2 regions of the Desulfobacula phenolica genome follow, and region 2 is predicted to be linked to the other one. Evidence: riboswitches for the same ligand, from Rfam matches in the RefSeq annotation. Region 2 holds a riboswitch; the other holds the start of a gene.
The links. A riboswitch is a leader RNA that binds a small molecule or an ion and turns the genes downstream of it on or off. The one in region 2 is predicted to bind cobalamin.

Region 1 (7,720 bases), on a different contig from region 2:
CCAGTACCGGGGGCGGCATCTGGTTTATCTTTTCATCCGCCTTGAACGTAAAACAGGTCTGCCCCTACAGAAAATCGCCATGTCCGCAACCATTTCCCAGGTGGATGCTGTTATTGAATTTTTCGAATTTCAAAATTCTGCACAATCGGTCATGGCAAGTGTTAAACGAAACATAAGCGCTCGACTGCTGCATATAAAAAAAGAAAAAACCGAGATTCCGGCATTGCTAAATGATCTGTATGATACCTGGCAGTACCGCAAAATCCTGATTTTTGTCAACAGCCGGGTTGCCTGCGACAGGCTGTTTGGCATTGGATCACGGCATCCGTTATGAAGAACAGGTGATGAACCATTTAAAGCAACAGGGTGCCATCATCATCTCCATGAAATCAACAGGATCGCAGGAATCGCGGTTTAAGGCATTTCTGGAGCAGTTGAACCTGTCTGTTTTGAAGATCACATCCCATGAAGGGGATGAGATTACCCCGGTTTTTATTTCCCAATGCCTGCTTAAGGTTGATTCATTGGAAATAAATGGCTTGGAGCAGGGCGGCGTAAAAATAAGAGGTATCGGTGTCCCGGATCTTCTTGTCATATCAGGCAAAGAGGTGAATGGTGAAAAAACAGCCGTAATTGAAGTGGGAGACATTAAAAGCAGCACATCACCGCGCTATCATCATAAGTGGCAGGTTGCATTTTATGCCCGGCTTTTGAAAAAAATAATAGACTCTCATGGCATTTTGGTCAGGGTGGCAAAAACAGGTTTTATAATCACCCGCTCATCAGGCAAAAACATACAAAATAAAGCCTGTTTTTACGAACGGCATGAGTTTGAACTGAAAGCTTATAAGGCAGCGTTTCCAACGGTTTTTAAAACTTTTTGCACTGTTTTATCCCGCCCGGCAGCTGTTGCGGATCACAGGCTTCAATCCAGTTGTGTGTCCTGTGACTGTTTTTTGTCCTGCTATCACATTGCACTTGAAAGCGAAGACATACAATTTTTGCCTGGGTTAACTTCTGGAGAATTATTGAAATTACGGCAGACGGGATATGCAACTATATCCCAGACCCATGCTGCCTTTGTAAAAACAGCACCTGTAAAAACAGCACTTAGAAAAACAAAATCTGTAAAAACAGCTTTTGAAGACAATGATGATCTTTTGGATGAACAAAATAATTTTAGTTTAGAGCAGAGAAAGCAGATTTTTGGGAATTGCTATGCGTTTTTAGAAAATCAAATTTTTCTGGTAAAAGAAAACACCCGGCCTTTTTTTCTGTTATACCTGACTCGGAAGCTGTGCTGGAGAAAAATTATTGCTTTAAAAAACTAATGATTCACTGCCAAAAACAAAATGCTGTTTTTTATGATTTTGACCAAGGTTGTGCTTTGGGCTGAAAGGAAGATTTTGAAAATACGGTTGAAAAATGGCTTGAAACAAAATGTTTTTGTGAGATATAAAACATTGTTGTGGTGTAATGTGCCGCAAGGAAGTGTCAATAATCTGTTTTAATGGTGAAAATAAAAAAATGATTCGTCAAATCAATATCAGGAAGCAGGGTTCAGATTCCACCAAGCCAAATCATTTTGAAAAAATAGACATAACTCATAGCGATTCCAATGGAGAATCTTTTTTTGAAAATATCAGCCTCAGACCGGGCCTAAGATTGATTATCTCTAAACGTGAAATTTCCCGGAATTTTCGAATGATTTATGAAATTGGCAATGCCCCTGTCAGTTTCTGCTACAATCTGTCTTTTCGGAACCGCTGCACCATCACTGAAGGTGATAAAAAAGGAATGGTCATGGAAAGAGTTCCTGGAGACAGTGTGCTGGCCTATCTTCCTGAAACCAAAGGCATTATTGAAACGCTGCCGGGGAAACAAAAACTGGGGATATCAATTCATTTTTCAGTTCAATCGTTCAGAGACTTGTTCATGCAACTGCCTCAATGCCTCACTCCAATTCTTACAGACCTTAACACAACCCAATCTTTTTATCAGCAGTCCGCCTTTAACAAGGAAACCGCTCTTGTTCTTCAACAAATCATTGCCTGTCCATACCAGGGTGAAATCCAAAGGTTGTTTTTCGAGAGCAAAGCTTTAGAGCTGGTGGCACTTAAGCTAATGGAAATGGGAGAATATCAGGATAACTATCCGTCAAATTTGAGCCGCCCGGATTCGGAACAGATAAGGGAGGCATATCATATCTTAACAAGCAGGATAGAGTCTCCTCCAAGCCTCAACGATCTGAGCCGGCAGGTCGGAATCAATCGTAACAAGCTAAACCAGGGATTCAAGCTGATTTACGGAGATACTGTGTTTAACACCCTGCGCAATATACGACTTAACAGAGCAAGGACTCTCCTGCTGAACACGGAATTGAGCCTGTCAGAGATCGCCTTTTCAGTTGGATACAATAATCAGGCCAATTTCACAACAGCTTTTCGCAGACAATGCGGAAAAACCCCGAAATCAGTTCGTCTGGAATCTATAGCCCATTTATAATCTTTTTTGTGCGGCTCTCATAAAATAAAATGCATTCTGCAAAAGACTTCTCTTTGGTAAGCGGTATATTAAACATTTCATAATATGAAATTTGTTTTTCATATGCAAATATTAATGCAGTAAAAGCCTAAGAGCTTTAAGGGAAAACGGTGAAAAACCGTTGCGGACCCGCCGCTGTAACCGGGGATGAAAGCTGGAAATATGTCACTGCCTTTAAAGGCGGGAAGGCCCGGCAAATCATAAGAACCGGAAGCCAGAAGACCTGACTGCATGATTTGAATATCATTGTTCCTCCGTGGATTGGGGAGCATTAGATAATATACGTGGATTAACAACGGTATCCCGTCTTTGATTATCAAAGACGGGTTTTTTTTTTGGATAAAATTTATGACAGATGTCAATACAGGTATAATTAAAACTGCTGCCTCATTCCATTATAAAATGGGGCTGTTGTTTCTCATGTATATTGTACAAAAAATTTTTCTTTGTTTTTCATGGACCCTGATACCCATTATTTTACGCAGCCATGGAGCATCTCTTGGCAGCATTGGCTTTACTGCTCTGGTATACAGCCCCTGGGCACTTAAATTCCTTTATGCTTTTGCTGTTGATCGTTTTTACAACCTTGGCCTTGGAAGGCGCAAAAGCTGGATTGTTCCTTTGCTTATTATCTCAGAGATTATCCTGCTGTTTCTGGCAGTATTGCCACCTGAAGAAAACTTAAAATTGTTCATGATCTGCGTATTTGTACTTAATCTGATATTTGCCACCACAGATGTTGCAGTGGACGGTTATGCAACAGATATGCTTGAACCCCATGAGAGGCCCTGGGGCAATACGGTTCAGATGACGGCTTATGTCATAGCCTATATGCTGGGGGCAGGCGTTTTCCTAATTGTTTATGAGAACCAGGGATGGCTGACCACACTGCTTATGATTGCAGCGCTGCAATTGATATTGATGATCCCGGTCTTATTTCATGATGAGATATCCCTCAGATTTTTGCCCGGATCTTCTGGAATAATGGATAGATTAACTCTCAATTTACCCAGATTTTTAAGACAACCCAATATCCTGATTTTTTTAATATTCTCAGCATTGCTGACAATCTCCTGTCAGGGCGGCAGCCAATTGCGCCTGCCCCTGTTGATTGACCTGGGATTTGATCGCATTGATCTGGGGAAATTAAACATATGGGTCGGGGCTCCCATGACCATATTGGGTTCTATCTTTGGCGGTTTTTTTCTAAAAAGCCTGGGGCTGGGAAAGGTCTTTGCAATGTGCTGCACGGGAATTGCAGGGCTTAATTTTTTTTCCGCCTTCATATCTCATAATTTATCCCCCGTAATATGGCAGATCATGGTTATGACAGGATGGGACAAACTGATGACCGGTATTGTTATGGTCCTGATTTACAACACGATCATGACCTTAAGTTCGGGGCACAATTCTGCAACCCGCTATGCCATATTGTGCAGTATCACCCATCTGGCAGGCCTGGGAATTATGCCCATAACCGGAAATCTTTGTGATATTACAGGCTATTTTAAATTATATACCGGCCTTGGCACATGCGCTCTTATGACACTTTTTATGGGAATCTGTCTGCTGCGCTACCCGCTGAATTTTTTTTACCAATCCAATCAAACAAAGGAGCAACACCCATGAGTTTACCCCAAGTTAATGTTAGCCCTGAAAAACTTTATAGGATGTGTTATGCATCTGTTCAATCAAGTCTGCTACTCACAGGGATAAAGCTGAAGGTCTTCAACCACTTGTCAAAACCACAAACAGCAGATCAGCTTGCCCGGGTGATCAACGGCCATCCTAAAAACACCATGCTCTTTTTAAACGGCCTGGTAGCATGCGACTTGCTTTTAAAAAAAAGGGGGATCTATTCCAACACCCCGATTGCCCAAACATTTTTAGTGGAAGGATACTCCACCAGCCTGGGAAAAGGATTTATTCACCAGGGTAGCATGTATGGCCTTATGCCTGAAGACTTGTCCACGTTGGTTTTAAACGGCCCGCCTTCCCTGGAAAACAGGATGGATACCGGGGAAAAATGGGGGCATAATGCAACCTGGATGGCCAATAATGAAAGGTCCGGTATTGCCCAGCAGATGTCGGATATAGTGTCTGCTCTCCCTGAGTTTTCATCTTTTGAAAAGATGCTTGATCTGGGTGGAGGACCTGGAATATTCGGCATTGCCATTGTGGATAAACACCCTACCATGAAAGGGACAGTTTTTGATCAAAAACCTGTGGTGGAAGTGGCCAAAGGTTTTATTCGGGAGTATGGCCTGGAAAGCAGGATAGATGTGCTTGCCGGGGATTTCAACAAAGATTCTCTGGGCAAGGGTTATGATCTCATATGGGCCAGTTCAACTTTGAATTTTGCCCAGAACAACATGGAAAAGGTCATGAAAAAAATCCATGAAGCCCTTAACCCCAAAGGGGTATTCATCAACCTGTCCGAGGGCCTCACCCATGAGGGAACAAAACCGGATTTTTTTGTTTTCTGCACCCTTGTGTGGGCCATGCAAAATCCAATGAGGCCCTTTGACCAAGGCGTTATTGCCGATGCCATGCTCAATGCAGGTTTTAAAACCGTAAAATCCAGAATTTTGCAGACCTGCTGGGGGCAGATGGACATGGACATAGCTCGGAAATAGGAGAGCAGATTCCCATTGCTGCGGGCCTGGTCATGAATATTTTGTCCAGGCCGCAAAGACATTTTTTTTCTATTCAATCAAAAAAAGGAGCTAAAAGAGTAAGATGAGGTCAATTTATAATATGGTCGTAATGGTGGCTGTTATTTTGGGAGCATCCTGTATCAATGCCCATGGAGAGTTTTATAAGACACAAGATCATAACCGTAAACTGGAAAGTATAACCGTAACCGCCCGGAAAACAGAGGCCAGTGTCCGGGAAGTGCCGGTAAGCGTTGATGTTTTCTCAGATATCATGATTCAGGATGCAGGGATTAAGAATGTCCATGATTTGACAAAATTTTCTCCTAATGTACATATAAAACAAAATTATACTGATCATGTTATTGTGATCCGGGGCATCCCATCTTTCAGGGCATCCACTCATTCTCCCGCAGGTCTTTATGTGGATGACATATGTTATCCTTTGCACTATATGCAAAATACCACATTGTTTGACGTGGAACGGGCAGAAATCCTCAAGGGTCCCCAAGGCACATTATATGGAAGAAATACCGAATCGGGAGTGATCAATATAGTTACAAGGCAGCCCGGCAATCAATTTCAGGGCAAAGTTTACGGGGACTACGGCAGTGATAATACACTTGGATCCGGTGCAAATATCAGCGGTCCTCTGATAACGAATAAATTGTTTATGGGCGCTGCGGTCAAATATACAAACTCAGACGGATATTTTGTAAATCTTTCCGACAACAATGACCAAGTCGCTGATTCCGAACAGACAAATGCGCGTACCACTCTGCGCTGGAAGCCCATGGGCCAATGGGATATATCCGTTACCACCGATTACATAGATGCAGATAACCATATAGGTGCCTACAGGCTTGTAAACGGCCCTCATGCAACCAAACCCTTTGAAGTTCGAAAAGATGAAGATGAATACTATGAAGAGGGAGGAAATAGCCAGGTTTTACGCATAAAACACAAGGGTGATGCAATTGATTTCCTCTCGGTTTCCGGTGCCCTTTACCAGACAATTGACAGGCTTGCCGATAACGACCTATGGGATGATCCTGCAAACAGGATGAAGAATAGATTACAAATCAAGGAGCGCCAATACAGCCAGGAATTTCGTCTGTTTTCTTCTCAAAACGACAAATTTGAATGGCTGGCAGGATTTTACGGTTTCCTTGAAAAATCGGATTTCAATTACAAATATGATATTGTTTCAAAAGCAATTACCGTCAAAAATCCCATTACAGATATCGACACCAGCGGGTATGCCTTTTTCGGTCAGGGCACCTACTCCTTGTTTGATAAATTACATTTGACCGCAGGTTTTAGGTATGATCACCAGGACCAGGAGGGAACTCTTATTGATCCGGCCAGGGACAGCCATTGCAGCCAGGATTTAAGCTATGACGAGTATCTGCCCAAATTTGCCCTTGCCTATGATTTGTCCGGGGCCGTTATGATTTATACATCAGCATCCAAAGGTTATCTTGCAGGCGGATATAATTGGCTTATGAATCCCGTCACAGAAACATTTTCCTACGGACCTGAATATACCTGGAACTATGAGTTGGGACTCAAGGCAGAATGGCTGGAAGGAAAGCTAATGGCAAACTTTTCTTTTTTCCATACTGATATAGAAGATAAACAGGTTACCCAATTTGACACAAGCACTCTGCTGAACAGTATTACAAATGCGGCAAAGGCACGCTCCCGGGGACTGGAACTTGAGCTGAAAACAACGCCGATCCAAGGATTGGATATATTTGCAGGCCTTGGTTATACTGATTCAAGATTTATTGAGGGTGATCATAAGGATAATCATCTTCCCTATGCACCTGAATATAGCTATAACGCAGGTATTCAATACCGGAGTCAAGAAGGATTTTTCTGCCGTGCAGATCTGATGGGAGCCGATGCTTATTATGGTGATATTGCAAACAGATCCAGCCAGAAAGCTTATAAAACAGTAAACCTTCGTCTGGGATATGAAAGAGAGTCTTTTGATATCTATATATGGACCGATAACCTTTTTGATGAAGAATACCTTACCTATGTCAGCCCGTTTGATGAACAGAGCGATGTAGGGCTTGACGCTTCTCCAAGAACCGTGGGAATCAATTGTGTCTACCGGTTTTAAAAAACTTTGACACGCAAGCAGAATTTATTAATCATAGTGTTTTTTATATGAAATGCTTTTTAAGTTACTGAAATTAAACATCTTTCATTGCTTGTTGTGGCGGGGCGATCTACCATGGCCGTTTATATGAAAGTCTTCAAAAATCCAAACAGCGACTTTCAATATTTGTTATGGGCAAACCAAGGTGAAATATCAGCTCTGCCCATGGCAATTATTGAGATTCCTGTTATATATCGTTTAAAAAAAACTGGAAAACACCAATGAAAAGCAAAGAGGAAGTATTAAAGGAAGGTATGGCAAGAAAAAATTGTAAGCAAAAACATGGCCATAAGGGACAAGGGCCAAGCAGTTTTTGGATGCACGACCCGGAATTTGTTTTTGATGCACTTGA
Region 2 (7,720 bases):
CATGAAATTGTCATTGTAATTCCATGAAATAACGCCTTTGGGAATAAAGGTATCCCAGTCATCTTCAGCATGATAGGTTACAGGATCTTTTACAAGCTCTTTGGTATCTGTGCGGCTTTCTTCATATTTGTAATCCATTTCAATATCTGTTTGCTCATATCTCAGGCCGGTGGTGAAATTGAATTTTCCAAAGGGCAGGGTAACTTCTCCAAATGCCGCCAGAGTATCATTATATGTTTTTGCAGGCCAATCCATATATGTATCATAGCCCAGCATAGCAGTGGTATTAAATGCGGCAAACATATTTTTATTATCCACGTCCTCTTTTGAGAAAAACAGTCCGCCCATCCATTTTAAAGCATTGGGGCCGGGTGATTGAATACGCAGTTCCTGTGTAAAACCGATCACCTCCTGGTCCATACCCCCGTCAATCATGGATGCCCCTTCATGCAGTCTTTCGCTGAATCGTTCAATTTTTGAATCACTGTATGTGGTAATTGATTTGAGTTCTGCATTCTCCAGGCTGTAATTTATGCCAAGACTGGAATTAAAGATGTCTTTTGTTAATTCATCATCTGGGTTTTTATATGAGTGATAGCTGACTTGATTTTCAGTCTTGTAAATTGTCGGTGTGTGTCCGCCTGAACGGTTGGAAAACGATGTATTAAAATCCATTTCCATTTTATCTGTTGGAATCCAGTTGAGCCTGGCTCTAAAGCTGTTTTTATGAAAGCCGTCATAGGTGTCTTCATCAGGATGATCATTTGTCATATATCCGTCTGTTTGCCTGTAGTTTTCCGAAAGGCTGAAAAATAATTTATTATTGATGATGGGGCCGTTTATATACGCTTTTACCCCATATGTTTGATCTTCAGCAATCTCAGTGCTTATTTTTCCCTCCATAGTATTGCCTGGTTGCTTGGTGATGATGTTAACGATTCCTCCAATGGCATTTTTCCCATACAATACGCCCTGGGCGCCTCTCAATACTTCTACTCTTTCCACATTATTCAGATCTATATCCATAAACGGCACTTTATCGTTGGGAACACCGTCAATATATATGACCACGGGATTTTTAAATGTGTATTTGCTGCTGCTTAATCCTCTGAAGCTCACTTCTCTAAACCCGCCATTGTCATTTGCTTTAAGGTTGGGTACTAAATTCATAATGTCGGATAAATTATTAATATTTGCATCTTTGATATCTGTTTGAGTAAAAACACTTACCGCTGCCGGGATTTCCTGGATTTTTTGTTCATGTTTATTTGCTGTAACCGTTATGTCATCAAAAGCATGTGTTTTGCTTTCATTTGCATTTGCTTTATTGAAAAAGGTCAGCAGTACAACACTGAAAAAGAGAACAAAAATTGTATGGTATTTTTTTGTTTGAATAGTCACTCCTTGCTCCTTGATATTGTATGATTCGGGTTCAGGTTAAAATTATCGGCAGTGTCATGGGCATGCCGTCAATATGGATCACAATGGAACTTTTGTTCATAAGCCACAGGACCGAACAGGTTCAAAGCAATCTTGCAGATATCTATATGCATAAAAAAAATATTTATGGCTATCACTTGCGTTCATTTTTTTATCACCATCGTTCATTTTGACGATACCGGCTGGGGGGTATGCCAAAATAATCCCTGAAGGCCTTTGCAAAATGGCTGGAACTTGAGTAACCAAGGGAATAAGCTATTTGAGTCATACTTAAGCTTTCGTCTTTAACAAGGGTTCTGGCTTTTTCAGCGCGTTTGAAACGAAGGTATTCTATGGGGGAAGTGCCGTAGAATTGATTGAAATCATTGTAAAACTTGGTGCGGGAGACACCGACGGTCTTGGCCAGTTCAATTATATTTGGAGGGGTTTGAAGGTTATTGGACAATAATTGCCCTGCATAATGTATTTTATCGATATCATTGGCTTTTAAGCGTGGAGTCGGTTTTTGCTTGTGGGAGGCAGGTTTTATCTGATTTAGTTTGCAAGCAATAAGTTCCATTGCTTTGGCTTCGATAAAAAAGCGATGGCTTGCTCCTTCATAAGGGCAGTGGATGATTTGTTGCAGTATCATGTGCATGGAAGGGGTGATGATTTCCGTACAATTAAAAGGATCGCTGCTGTTCTTGTTATCTGTTAACGGGGCTTTAAATTTTATGGGGATGTCGTGCAGTTCATCTTCCATCAATATGTCCCAATAAGAGGGGGATATCAATATTACAACCATATATATCGGAGTCCCGGGTATATCTTCATAAAATCCATCCCGGTTCGGGAAATAAAAAAATCCGCTTTCTCCATGGGTTATGGTCAGGCTTTGTTTTAAACAATGCAGAGTTAATTTTGTAGTGCCGGAAAGACAAAATCTGAAACCGAATTTGGGGGTTTCTCCATAGTGTTTGGCTTTGAGTCTGTTTGATTTGTTGTAATTACAGATATATACCTGGATACCACTTTTTAATCTGAACTCTTTTATGGTTCCTTTGCCTATTTTGTGGGGTAGTTTCCAGCAGGTCTCAAAATTGCCTTTTTTTACCGGAAAAGAATCCAACGTGTGACGTTTTAATTTTTTTTCCATTTTTTTATTTCTTTGCCCAAAATAAAAAATCCCCGAACCGTAAATAGTTTACGATCCGGGGATATCCCTTTTTTATCCAATAGATCCAATGGAAACCGGCATTGCCGTACACGGTTTTCCTATGTTTTACCAGGCAGGTATTCTGACTTGCGGATCATCCTCATGCCGCGCCTTCCCATTATATCAACAGTGGCATATTGCAGCATTTGTCCCCGATTACAGCGGCGGGCCCGTTTCCGAATTACACGAAATTCCCTATTAAGCCGATGGCACCAGATAAAATTTACTTTGTGCTACAGAATAAGCAATGAAAAGTCAAGCATATTTTCAGTGTGGTGATTTGTGTGGTTTTTATGAGTGTTTATATGTTGTTTTCGGTTTTTATTTGCAATGCAATAGTTATTTGTTGCTGCAAAATGATGAATAATTACAGTATATCATTGACAAGAGGCTACAATGTAATTATGAAGTAACTTGTTTGTTTTAAGGGAAAATAAACCGTTTAAAAAAACGGATTGATTGCAATATCAGACAGCCTGTTGGGTGCTGGTGCAGTCAAAGAGATGGGATGGATAGAAAATGAATCCATGAGTAAAAAAAATCAACCTAAAGGAGAAAAAATGAAAAATTTGAGCAGGCTCGGGAGTTTTTATGTTTTGTTAATATTGTTAATATGCTTCAGTCCTTATTGCGCATGGGCAGAGGATACGGCTGGGGCGGACAAAAATGTTTTTGATCTTGGTGAGGTCGTTGTCAGTGGACAGGCTGAAACCATTACAAGGGTAAGTACGGTGGAAACAGTTGATTTGGAACAAATTGAACTGACCAATTCAAAAAATATATCACAAGCTCTTTCCGGTTTGCCCGGTGTTACTTTGTCCAACGGAGGGAGAAAAGCGGAAAGCTCTATTAATGTCAGGGGATTTGGTTCTCGGTATGTCCCTATTTTTTATGATGGTATCCCCTTATACATTCCCAATGACGGATATGTGGACGCAGGTAACCTTACAACGGATAATATTTCAAGGATTGATTTGAGCAAAGGGGTCAGTTCCGTTCTCTACGGGTTTAATACCATGGGCGGGGTAATTAATATTGTGAGCCAAAAACCGCAGGAAAAATTTGAAGGCTCCTACGGGGTGGAAGTTACTGATAACAGTGCGGTAAAAGGAAATGTCAATATAGGATCAAGCCAGGATAAATTTTATTTTACCCTGGGAGGAGGGTTCACAAATTCCAATGGATGGGATGTGTCGGATGATTTTGATGCAAACCAGTATGAAGACGGCGACACAAGGGAGAACTCGGATCTTGATGACTGGAATGTGGCTGCAAAATTAGGGTGGACACCGGCACAAGGCCATGAATATGCAATTGGATTCAACACCATTGAAAAGGAAAAAGGGCTTCCTCCCACCGCAGATCCCGATACATCGGCAAGAAGGGTAAAATACTGGCGGTTTACGGACTGGGACAAGGAAACCATTTATTTTATCGGGAACACGGAGCTGACGGATCAATTATCCGTTAAAACAAGAGTGTTTTACGACACCTATTATAATGCGCTGGAAGATTATAGTGACAACACATATTCAAATGCCCGCTGGCACTCCACCTATGACGACCACAGCTATGGAGGCTCTTTGGTGGCCAGGGTTGACTACATACCTAAAAACACTTTAAGCTGTTCTTTTCATTATAAAAAAGACGTTCATGAAGAACAAGATGACATAGGCGATCCATGGGAAAACTATGAACAGGAAATGGTTTCCTTTGGTATTGAAGATGATATTAAACTTACGGATAATCTTGCCTTTGTTCTGGGAAGCAGTTATGACATCCAGAATCCCCAGAAAGCCAATGACGGTGTGAACAACGGGTTTGTCAGGGACTCCGAATCAGCCTTCAATCCCCAGGCAGGTGTGTTGCTGACGGTTCTTGAAGATCTTGACATGCATTTTTCCCTGGGGAAAAAATCAAGATGGCCCACCCTCCAGGAACTTTATACAGATGGACTGGACAATGACAGAATAGCCAATCCCGACTTGGCAGAGGAAGTGGCAACCAATTATGAACTGGGTTTTGAAAAACCCCTTCCCAAAAATAATCGTATAGGGTTGACCTTTTTTTATTCCAAGGTTGAAGATTTGATTCAAGATGTGGTTGTGGGTACTGATCCTGTTTCCGGGGATGATATCGAGCAATACCAGAATATTGATGAATCAAGTTTCAAAGGCCTTGAATTCACCTTCACCTCTTATATGATTGCTGATAATGATTTTCAACTGCATTATACATATCTGGATGCAAAAAATGAGTCTGACGGTGCAGATAACGATCATCTCGAGGGTATATCCGAGCATAAACTTTACCTGAGTGATTTGTACAGATTCAATGATCGGTTTTCCGTTTTCGGGAGTGCTGAATACAATTCAAAAAGATACGATGAGGATGCTAATTACGATGAGGTTGAACTTGACGGATTCTGGGTTGTAAATTTTAAAACCATGGTAAGACTTGATCAATCTTTTGTGTTTGAAATCGGCGTTAAAAATCTTTTTGATGAAAATTATGAGATGGAAGTGGGATACCCCCGCCAGGGAAGAAGTTTTTTTATTGGATTTAAAGGAGAATTTTAATTATCCGGCATTAGCCTATACCCAGGTTCTCCGGGGCATCCGGGGAACCTGTCGGTTTTTGCGTTTTTAAAATATATCATGACAAAAAAAAGAATTTTTCTGCTTCTGTTTTCAGCATGTTTTGTTTTTTTATTTTACAGAATATATCATCATCCTGAAACCAGAGCCCGCGAAAATTATGATCGCACCCGCATTGTCACCGACATGAAAGGCCGCGCATTTCAAGTTGCAGATCCCATAAGGCGCATTGCACTGCTGGGTGGTCCCACAGGGCAGGTGGCTTTTATACTGGGGGTACAGGATCATTTGTGCGCCGTGACCAACACCCTTAAAATGTCAAAACTTGTCCAAGAAATGTATCCGGCCATCAAAGCATTGCCCGGTCCAAGGACCACTTCGGGCAATATCAATATAGAGGAATTGATCAATTCAAACCCGGATATCGCCATTGCAGGAGATATTGACGGTCAAATCGTGCTTGATAAAACCCGTATACCGGTTGCCTTTCTTGAAGACGGCATGGGCGAGGGCATTGAGGATATTAAAAGGGAAATCCGGTTTTACGGAACCATTTTCCAAGCCCCGGACCGGGCTGAAAAATATGTTGCGTTTTTAGAACGGGTCATGCATCTGATAGAACAGAGAACCCGTGATATTCCGGTCCAAAAGAGGAAAAATGTTTTTCAGGGGTTCAGCCCCAGCCATCTTGTGACCCTGGGCGGAGATACCTTTATGCAGGAACGCATCAAGCTTTCCGGGTGTGAAAATGCCGCTGAAACCGTCACTACCATCGGCAAAAGAACCGGGCTGCATTCCGGCCTGGCCGAAGTCTCCATGGAACAGGTTCTGGAATGGGACCCGGATATTCTGGTGATCAATTACGGAAAACCAGCCGACCTGTACAAAGATCCCCAGTGGAGAAATATCCGGGCGGTTCGAAATAAACAAATTTATTCCCAGCCGGCAGGTGTTTTTATTTTCAACCGCCCCACGGCGGAATCTGCAGTGATTTTTCCCTTGTGGCTGGCCGCCATTGCTTATCCCGACCTGTTTGAAGATATTTCCATTAACGGTATTGTCAAAACTTTTTACCGGGAAATTTTTGATTTTGACCTTACAGACCTTCAGGTTCATGATATCTTGCTGGGCACTTATGAATTCAAGATGATGAAAGGAATTAAAAATCGAGGATAACAGACCATATGGCAAGCGGTTTGGCAAATCCCTTACTCCCGAATCCTGGATACGTTTTTTTTGGGGCCTTCTTATTCTGGTGATTTTGTTTTCCTTAAGCCTTGGCCGGGTGGATATTTCCTGTATGACAGTGCTGAAAATTTTGTTTTCATCTGTTTTTCCCCTGGAACCGGACTGGTCCGTGACAACCTATGCCGTTGTCATTGATGTCAGACTGCCCAGAATCCTGGCAGGCATTCTTGTGGGAGCCGCTTTGTCCATATCCGGTGCATCCTTTCAAGGGGTTTTCCAGAATCCCCTGGTAAGCCCCCATATCCTGGGGGTGGCGTCCGGTGCAGGGTTTGGCGCAGCTCTGGCCATTCTTTTGTTTGACAATATATTGATGATTCATCTGGTGTCTTTTTTCTTCGGTCTTTTGTCCGTGGGCATGACCTATTCCCTGTCAAGAGTCTACAAGATTACCCCGATCCTTATGCTGGTGCTTTCCGGCATTGTGGTGGGATCTCTTTTTTCCGCATTGACCTCTTTTTTAAAATATATTGCCGATCCCATGAACAAAATGCCTGCAATTGTTTTCTGGCTGCTGGGTTCTTTAAACCATGTTTCGTCAAAAGATTTGTTGATTACGGCACCGGTTTTTATTGTCTGTATTTCAGCCCTGCTCATGGTGCGCTGGAGGATCAATCTTCTGGCCATGGGAGAGGAGGATGCAAAATCCCTGGGTGTCAACACGGAAACCTTAAAAGCCGTCATCATTGTCAGCGCCACCATTGCCACGGCATCAGCAGTGTGCATCAGCGGAATCATCGGCTGGATAGGCATCATGATCCCCCATATCGGCCGTTTGATTGTGGGGCCCGACCATAAATATCTTTTGCCCGTGTCCATGCTTATCGGTGCCGCTTATCTTGTGGCAGTTGATACCATTGCAAGAACAGCTCTTGTGACGGAAATCCCCATTGGCATTCTGACGGCTATTTTTGGTGCCCCTGTGTTTGCCTTTTTACTTCGAAAAAGTCAGAAAGCGGATTAAATCATGACAGGTCGGGTGAACATCAGCAATCTTTGTTTCGGGTATACGGGCAGGGAAAAAGACCTGGTATTTTCAAAGATCAGTTTTGATCTGGAACAAGGAGAAGTGTTTTGTCTTCTCGGGCCCAATGGATCGGGAAAGTCCACCCTGCTCAAATGCATGGCACGGCTGCTGAACCCACTTGAAGGCAGTGTTTGCCTTGACGGTGAAAACTTGAACACTCTGGGTGCCGGGAAAATCGCCCGAAAGATCGGGTTTGTTCCCCAGAGTCTTGTTTGT

Region 1: it holds a riboswitch for cobalamin, as region 2 does, so the genes downstream of both, BLT94_RS10460 (MFS transporter) here and BLT94_RS08105 (helix-turn-helix domain-containing protein) in region 2, are expected to answer to the same signal.

The regions. Positions count from the first base shown of each region.
Region 1 is NZ_FNLL01000005.1:307,694-315,413, reverse strand. Features, by position in the region: gene BLT94_RS10475 (DEAD/DEAH box helicase) at 1-334, shown strand, start outside; gene BLT94_RS10470 (hypothetical protein) at 312-1,331, shown strand; gene BLT94_RS10465 (helix-turn-helix domain-containing protein) at 1,528-2,505, shown strand; cobalamin riboswitch at 2,607-2,789, shown strand; gene BLT94_RS10460 (MFS transporter) at 2,893-4,173, shown strand; gene BLT94_RS10455 (methyltransferase) at 4,170-5,180, shown strand; gene BLT94_RS10450 (TonB-dependent receptor) at 5,284-7,329, shown strand; gene BLT94_RS22000 (hypothetical protein) at 7,444-7,593, shown strand; gene BLT94_RS10445 (class I SAM-dependent methyltransferase) at 7,590-7,720, shown strand, end outside.
Region 2 is NZ_FNLL01000004.1:202,453-210,172, reverse strand. Features, by position in the region: gene BLT94_RS08115 (TonB-dependent receptor) at 1-1,401, opposite strand, end outside; gene BLT94_RS08110 (hypothetical protein) at 1,422-1,613, shown strand; gene BLT94_RS08105 (helix-turn-helix domain-containing protein) at 1,595-2,575, opposite strand; cobalamin riboswitch at 2,691-2,867, opposite strand; gene BLT94_RS08100 (TonB-dependent receptor plug domain-containing protein) at 3,196-5,214, shown strand; gene BLT94_RS08095 (ABC transporter substrate-binding protein) at 5,293-6,408, shown strand; gene BLT94_RS08090 (FecCD family ABC transporter permease) at 6,488-7,441, shown strand; gene BLT94_RS08085 (ABC transporter ATP-binding protein) at 7,445-7,720, shown strand, end outside.